DNA from 3 places in the Vreelandella sp. F11 genome. Region 2 is predicted to be linked to each of the others. Evidence: predicted binding sites of a transcription regulator. Region 2 holds the regulator's gene; each other region holds the start of a gene.
The links. Region 2 encodes FliA, which starts transcription of late flagellar genes. Its sites were predicted from a motif close to CTAAAGTTNNNNNNNNNNCNGCCGATA; they were not measured.
Positions count from the first base shown of each region.

Region 1 (2,254 bases), 2.2 Mb from region 2:
AAGCCATCAAGCGGACGAATCAGGCCATTCTTGGGGTCAAAAGCTCCTTGGCTGCCAGGCTCTTCATGCAGAATGCGGATGACCGGAATTTTGTTTGCCTGGGCGGCGTGAAGCACTGCGCGCTGCTTGGGACGCCATGCCTGAGCCAGCGATTCTACCCAGTAGTCGCGGGCGGGAAAGGAGGCTTGAACGTCAATTAATAGCAAGGCGGTGTTAGGCTGGGTCATGGCTAATCTCATTGTGTTGAAGTGAGGCTACAGATTAGCTTTTCCACATTCAGCCAACGATGCGTTGGCCGGTCACAAAGGGGGCAATTTCGGCCATGTATGGCCAATGTGCTCGTACGTACAGCACGGCAGGGTGATTCGCAGATACAAGCAGGGTTTATTTCTTCACACAGACAAAAATAGCGTTTCCTGAGGTGTTATCCCATGGAATGATTTTTTCATAGTTGTGCTCAAACAGATGAACCTCGAAGTCAGGTTCTAAAAGCGTCACTAACTCTACAAAGCTGACCGCCACCATAGGGTGCTCATCGTTCCACACCTGCGTTCCATCAGCGTCCGTCTTTTCAATACTAAGCCTGAGAGACTGTTTTTCACCCTGCCCGCTATAGTGCCATCCCGAGCGGAACGTGAATAAATCACTTCCCTGTTTGGCACTATGTTTAACGAATAGAGCGTTATCAATTTTCTCTTTATCGACAGCGTTAAAACAGAAAATACCGCCAGAATTGAGTGCGCGGTGCACACTGGCAATGCACATTTTTAACCCTTCAATACCAGCGTTGTAGTGGATTGAGTATAAAAAGCAGGTAATTAGGTCGAGGGACGCGCTCACTTCGAAGCTGCCCATGTTTTGCAAGGTGAACTGGGCTTCCGGGCACCGTATGGCAGCGATATCCAGCATCGGTTGGTTGATATCCAGCCCGCCACTGGCATAGCCGAAATCAATGAAATGGCGCACGTGGGGGCCGGTACCACAGGCTAAATCCAAGTGTGCAGTTTCGCCGTTACCGAAAATCTGCTGCAGCCTATGAATGGCGTTGCTTTGCGCTGGGTAGTCGATATCTACACACATTAAATCGTAGTAGCCAGAGAGGTCGGTATAGAGTGCGTTGAAGGACATGTTCGCCTAATGGTGGGAGCTAAAGAGGGTAGGGGCGCATAGTAAACGAAATACCGCTCGTGACCCTAAAGAACCCCTGGCGATGACCGATATATATCTAAGATCATCGAGACTTATCTGCTCGATCCTAGATGCCAAGAGTACCCGCCATGCCGAAAATGCTGTCCTTACTATTCGTCCCCTTGCTCCTGATGCTATCCACGCAAGCCCTCTCTCATAAAGATGATGCAGAGGCGGCGGCGTTGGCGTGGCTAGAAGCCATTGATAGTGGGCAGTATGAGCAGGCCTGGGAAGCGTCATCTCCACTACTAAAAAAGCCGCTTTCTCCACATATGTTGGAGCGGACGATTGGTGCCGCGCGGCGTGATTTTGGCGCTGTCCAGTCGCGCCGACGAGTAAGCGTCGTCCGCCAAACCTCTATGCCAGGGGCGCCAAGAGGCGACTACGCGGTTTTGACATTTCAAACACAATTTGAAAACAGGCCGCAGATTACCGAAACCATCACCCCTCATTTTGAGGAGGGAGCGTGGAAAGTTAGCGGTTATTATCTGAATTAACCGACTGCTCGAAAATAGTGTAATCATCATCGCTGGCTTTCAGAATCGCCACCTTGGTTCAGGCCTTTATTTATCCTTGAACCCTGCCATCACGTTGTTCATGACGAAGCTCGATGTGGGTGCTACGTTGAGTAGATAGCCTTGTGTATGTAGCTATGGTTAGGCGCCATACGGCACGTTAAGGCGTTGAACACGAGGAGCGGGTAATGCAATCCCTTTCTCTTAAATCGCACTGGCTCTGGTTAATGGTGGCCGGTTTGCTAATGGCTGCCATGTCGTTTACGTGGCAGGCCATGGCGCAAAGTGCGGCTCCCAGTGCTCTGGTGCTTAACATTGAAGGCGCCATAGGCCCAGCGACCAAGGACTACTTTTCGCGGGGGCTGGATAAGGCTCGCGAGCAGGGTAGTGAGGTGGTGATCGTCGAGCTCGATACCCCAGGCGGGTTAGTCGACACCACCCGCGACATGATTCGCGAGATGCTCAATGCTGATATCCCCGTGGTGATGTACGTTTCCCCCAGCGGTGCGCGAGCGGCAAGCGCGGGCACTTATCTACTTTATGGCAGCCAC
Region 1 covers NZ_CP170448.1:2,773,118-2,775,371, reverse strand. The annotation lists gene ACFIOZ_RS12710 (isochorismatase family protein) at 1-227, opposite strand, end outside; gene ACFIOZ_RS12705 (class I SAM-dependent DNA methyltransferase) at 385-1,128, opposite strand; gene ACFIOZ_RS12700 (DUF4019 domain-containing protein) at 1,278-1,685, shown strand; gene ACFIOZ_RS12695 (NfeD family protein) at 1,892-2,254, shown strand, end outside.
Region 1: ACFIOZ_RS12700 (DUF4019 domain-containing protein) is a predicted target of FliA. The motif match lies at 1,194-1,220, and genes of this name have one in related genera.

Region 2 (2,254 bases):
TTGCACGATGAGCACACTCTGCCAAGGAGACTAAGCATGCTAAGCTGGCTATTAAGAGTGAGACTGCCACTGATCTTAATACTGGTGGTGGGGTGTCTACTCGCAGGATTAACAGGGAGTGCCCAAGCGGCACCCGGTAGCTGGAGCAGCCAGATACCAGGGTTGATGGTGGCAATGAGTGATCGGGCAAGCAGCAGTAAAACCGCTTCTCCGCCCGCCGTCGGAAACCTTCGGCCAGGCCAGCTTGGGCGCATACAGTGGCAGTTTCAGCATCCTCCCGGTGCGCTATTAAGTGCTTGGCTGTGCCATCCGGATCAGTGCGTTGCATTAACCGGTATGCGGGGTTCTACCACTGCCCTTGAGGGGCGGGCCGCCGATGGGCCACTGCATTTTCGCTTCGCCTTGCACCCAGGCCAGCGGCCTGTTCGGGTGCAAGGGTTGCAATTGATTGTGAACTATCAGTGAAGGCTGATTAGCCGCGAGGCGAGAATATGTACACAGCACAGGGCAGGATTAAACAAAATGAGCTGTTAACGCAATACATGCCACTGGTGCGACGTCAGGCCTTAACACTACAGGTTCGATTGCCGGCGAGTATTGAGCTCGATGACCTTATTCAGGCCGGAATGGTGGGGCTGCTTGAGGCGCTGGGCCGTTTCGATGCTACCCAGGGCGCGACGTTCGCGACCTTTGCAAGTCAGCGTATTCGCGGCGCCATGATGGATGAGTTACGTACACGCGACTGGCTGCCCCGCAGCGTACGCCGTTCAGCGCGTGCGGTGGACAGCGCCGTTCGCCAATTAGAGCAGCTGTTAGGGCGAGCCCCGGAAGAGAACGAAATTGCTCAGCACCTTGATATGCCGCTGAGTGAGTACCAGCAGCTTCTCAATGACACTAACAGCGGACAACTGCTGCCGTTTGAAGAGCTAGTGGCCGACGGCGGAGAGCCTGTCAGTAATGAACTGGGCAATTCACCGTTCGAGCAACTGCTTGACGGTCAGCAGCGGCAAACGCTGATTGACGCGATTGAAGCGCTTCCCGAGCGTGAAAAGCTGCTCATGGCGCTGTACTACCAAGAAGAACTCAACCTCAAGGAGGTAGGCGCTGTGCTGGGGGTGACGGAGTCACGTGTTTCACAACTGCACAGCCAAGCCGTGAGTCGTTTACGCGCGCGTTTACACGACTCGGTATAACGCCAACGTTTTTTACTCACTTGTGACCGGCAAGGAGCCGTGGATGAACCCTTCGACGTTGATAGGCATATTTGCCAGCATACTGCTGTTGGTGAGCGTGCTGTTTTTCACTGCAGAGTCCCCTGAAAGCTTTATTAATTTTCCGGGGCTTGCCATCGTGGTGACCGGTACCCTAGCGGCGACCTTTATTAGCTACCCATTAAAAGAGGTGCTCCGCGTCGTACGGCTAGTGGGCTTGGTATTCCGGCGTGAAAACACCTACATGCGAGACGATATCCGCGAGTTGGTCGATATGTCCCGGTTGTGGTTTAAAGGCGATGTACGTGCGGTCGAGCGCGAGCTGGAGCATACCCGCAATCCGTTTTTACGTACCGGGATCCAACTGGTGATTGCCAACACCAAAGAGGATGAAATTTTTGACATGCTGCGCTGGCGGATTGCCCGCCTTAAAGCGCGTGAGCATGCTGAAGCACAAATATTCCGTACCATGGCAACCTATGCACCTGCCTTTGGCATGATCGGCACCCTGGTGGGGCTGGTCAACATGCTGGAGGTCATGGACGCTGGCGACTTACAGGTCATTGGCCCGCGCATGGCAGTGGCGCTGCTCACCACCTTCTACGGCATTTTACTTGCCAACTTGGTGTTTAAGCCGATAGCGGTGAAGCTAGAGCGCCGCACCGAAGAGCGGCTGATTACCATGAACATGGTACTGGAGGGTATTTCGCTGATTACCAAGCGCCGCCTACCGTCATTTATTGAAGAGACTCTCAACTCCTTTGTGGCTAATTACCACGATGAGATTCGTGATAACAGCGTCAAACCAAGGCCTGATTCGTCGGTTAGTTCGGCGGCGAAGGGGTAAGGCCAGATGCTTGACCGTGATACACGCCATGCACTGGAAATGACGCCATCGCCAGGCGATGGCGATGATGGTTGGCTAACCAGCTATTTAGATGTGCTGACGCTGCTAATCACGCTTTTTGTGCTACTGCTTTCCCTGACGCCGCCGGGCGGCGGTGAAGCGGCTGATACTGCTTTCATGCGTTCAGCCAGCGCTG
Region 2 covers NZ_CP170448.1:143,228-145,481, forward strand. The annotation lists gene ACFIOZ_RS00660 (hypothetical protein) at 1-11, shown strand, start outside; gene ACFIOZ_RS00665 (flagellar protein FlhE) at 37-465, shown strand; gene ACFIOZ_RS00670 (RNA polymerase sigma factor FliA) at 492-1,193, shown strand; gene ACFIOZ_RS00675 (motility protein A) at 1,237-2,058, shown strand; gene ACFIOZ_RS00680 (OmpA/MotB family protein) at 2,065-2,254, shown strand, end outside.

Region 3 (2,254 bases), 1.0 Mb from region 2:
GAGGTTCGCATTAAGGTTTGGATATTGCTCCTTGAGCCGCCCCATTCCTTTAGGGTTATCAAAAACAGTTGCCCCCAACACCTGAATCTCATAGCCGCGGGCCGAAAGCTGTAACAGCATTTGGCGCACGGTCATACTGGCACCGCTGGAGGTATCCAATAAACAAGAAGGATTAGCCCAAAGCAGGCGAGGTTTGCGTTTTTGAGTAGCAGGGGTAGAGGAGGTCTTGACCATGAAGCGGCTCACAGAGAAAAATGGCAATTTACTTAGTTTACCGTGCTCGTCCAGTCACCAAAGGCACGAATGCGCCTCTATTTGCGTATGTGTTCACACGATCAGTGCCGCGCAGAGGTTAGAGTAAGCCATAAATTGAGATTTTACTTATAAGGAACTCTCGACTACTAAATCCAAAGCGGGCGCCAGAATCAGAGCATCGCCGAAATTATCAGACTCCCACGCAAGAAAACGGGGCCCGATTGGGCCCCGTCGTTACTTTCTGTTGTGCATTGCTAGCTAAACGATTAGCCCAGCAGAGAAAGTACAGACTGCGGCGTCTGGTTCGCCTGTGCCAGCATGGAAGTACCGGCTTGCTGAAGAATGTTAGCACGTGTCATGTTAGACACTTCAACAGCGTAATCAGCGTCTTCGATACGTGAGCGGGCTTCCGAGAGATTGGTAGACGTCGTCGCCAGGTTATCGATTACAGAGTCGAAACGGTTAAGGGTAGCACCCAAGGTAGCGCGGTTGGTATCCAGAGTCTCGGTAGCAGTATCAACAGCATCAACTAGAGATTGGAAATCGGTATGCGCTGCGCTGCCGCCACTGGATAGAGTGAACTCCATTCCATTAGCACCAGCCGCAATCACACCACCGCTGGCGTCGTCTAATTCAAGCCCAGTCACACTTGCATCAAGCGTAGTGACGGTAATAACGTCTTCAGCTTCGGTATTAGAGCCAACCTGGATGCTCAGCGAACCACCACCGCTGACGTTCAGGAGGTTAGTGCCGTTAAAGTTATTGCTGCCAGCTACGCGATCGATTTCAGCCAGACGCTCGTTGATCTCGGTAACGATCGCATCACGATCTTCTGCGGCGTTGGTGTCGTTGGCGCCCTGTACCGCTAGCTCACGGATACGCTGAAGGTTGTCGTTGATTTGGTCAAGACCGCCTTCCATAGTCTGAACCAGGGAGATACCGTCGCTAGCATTACGGCTAGCTTGATCCATACCGCGGATCTGAGCCGTCATTTTGTTGGCGATGGCTTGACCAGCAGCATCGTCAGAAGCGCTGTTAATACGCAGGCCAGAAGATAGACGCTCTTGCGCCTTGGCCAGCATTGACTGTGAATTGGACAGGTTGTTCTGGCCGATCAGGGCAGTAATGTTAGTGTTGATTACAGACATGTTAGTGCTCCTCGAAATTTAACTGGCCTTATGGCCTGCTTAGCGGCGCTTGCGTCGCCGTTATTATAAGTAACGGCAGCCCCGCCCACTTCTTTAGGAAAAAACCGCTCTTTTTATGTAAATTACTGTAACTTCCTTAATTACTTTTCTGCACACTCTTGAATGTAATGAAACCGCTCCCAACATTTTGCTTCATATACATGTACAACCTTCCCAAATAAAAACGGGGCCTATTGGCCCCGTCGTTACTTTCTGTTGTGCACATCACTAGCTAAACGATTAGCCCAGCAGAGACAATACAGACTGCGGCGTCTGGTTCGCCTGTGCCAGCATGGAAGTACCGGCCTGCTGAAGAATGTTAGCACGTGTCATGTTAGACACTTCAACTGCGTAATCAGCGTCTTCGATACGTGAGCGGGCTTCAGAAAGATTGGTAGACGTCGTCGCCAGGTTATCAATTACTGAGTCAAAGCGGTTGAGCGTAGCACCCAAGGTAGCACGGTTGGTATCCAGGGTTTCAGTAGCTGTATCAACGGCATCAACTAACGCCTGAAAATCAGTATGGGCCTGAGTAGCAGCACCACCACCACTGGTACCTGTGAGCTCAAAAGTTGATGGGGTAGTACCAGCCGCTGCGGTTATAACACCACCGCTAGCACCATCTAACGCCAAACCTTCAACCGTTGCATCAAGGGTGGTAACAGTAATAACGTCTTCAGCTTCAGTATTTGAACCAACCTGAATACTAAGAGAACCACCACCACTAACGTTCAGCAGGTTAGTGCCGTTAAAGTTGTTGCTGCCAGCTACGCGATCGATTTCAGCAAGACGCTCGTTGATCTCGGTAACAA
Region 3 covers NZ_CP170448.1:3,935,655-3,937,908, forward strand. The annotation lists gene ACFIOZ_RS18030 (glycosyltransferase) at 1-234, opposite strand, end outside; gene ACFIOZ_RS18035 (flagellin) at 522-1,403, opposite strand; gene ACFIOZ_RS18040 (flagellin) at 1,683-2,254, opposite strand, start outside.
Region 3: ACFIOZ_RS18035 (flagellin) is a predicted target of FliA. The motif match lies at 1,474-1,500, and genes of this name have one in related genera.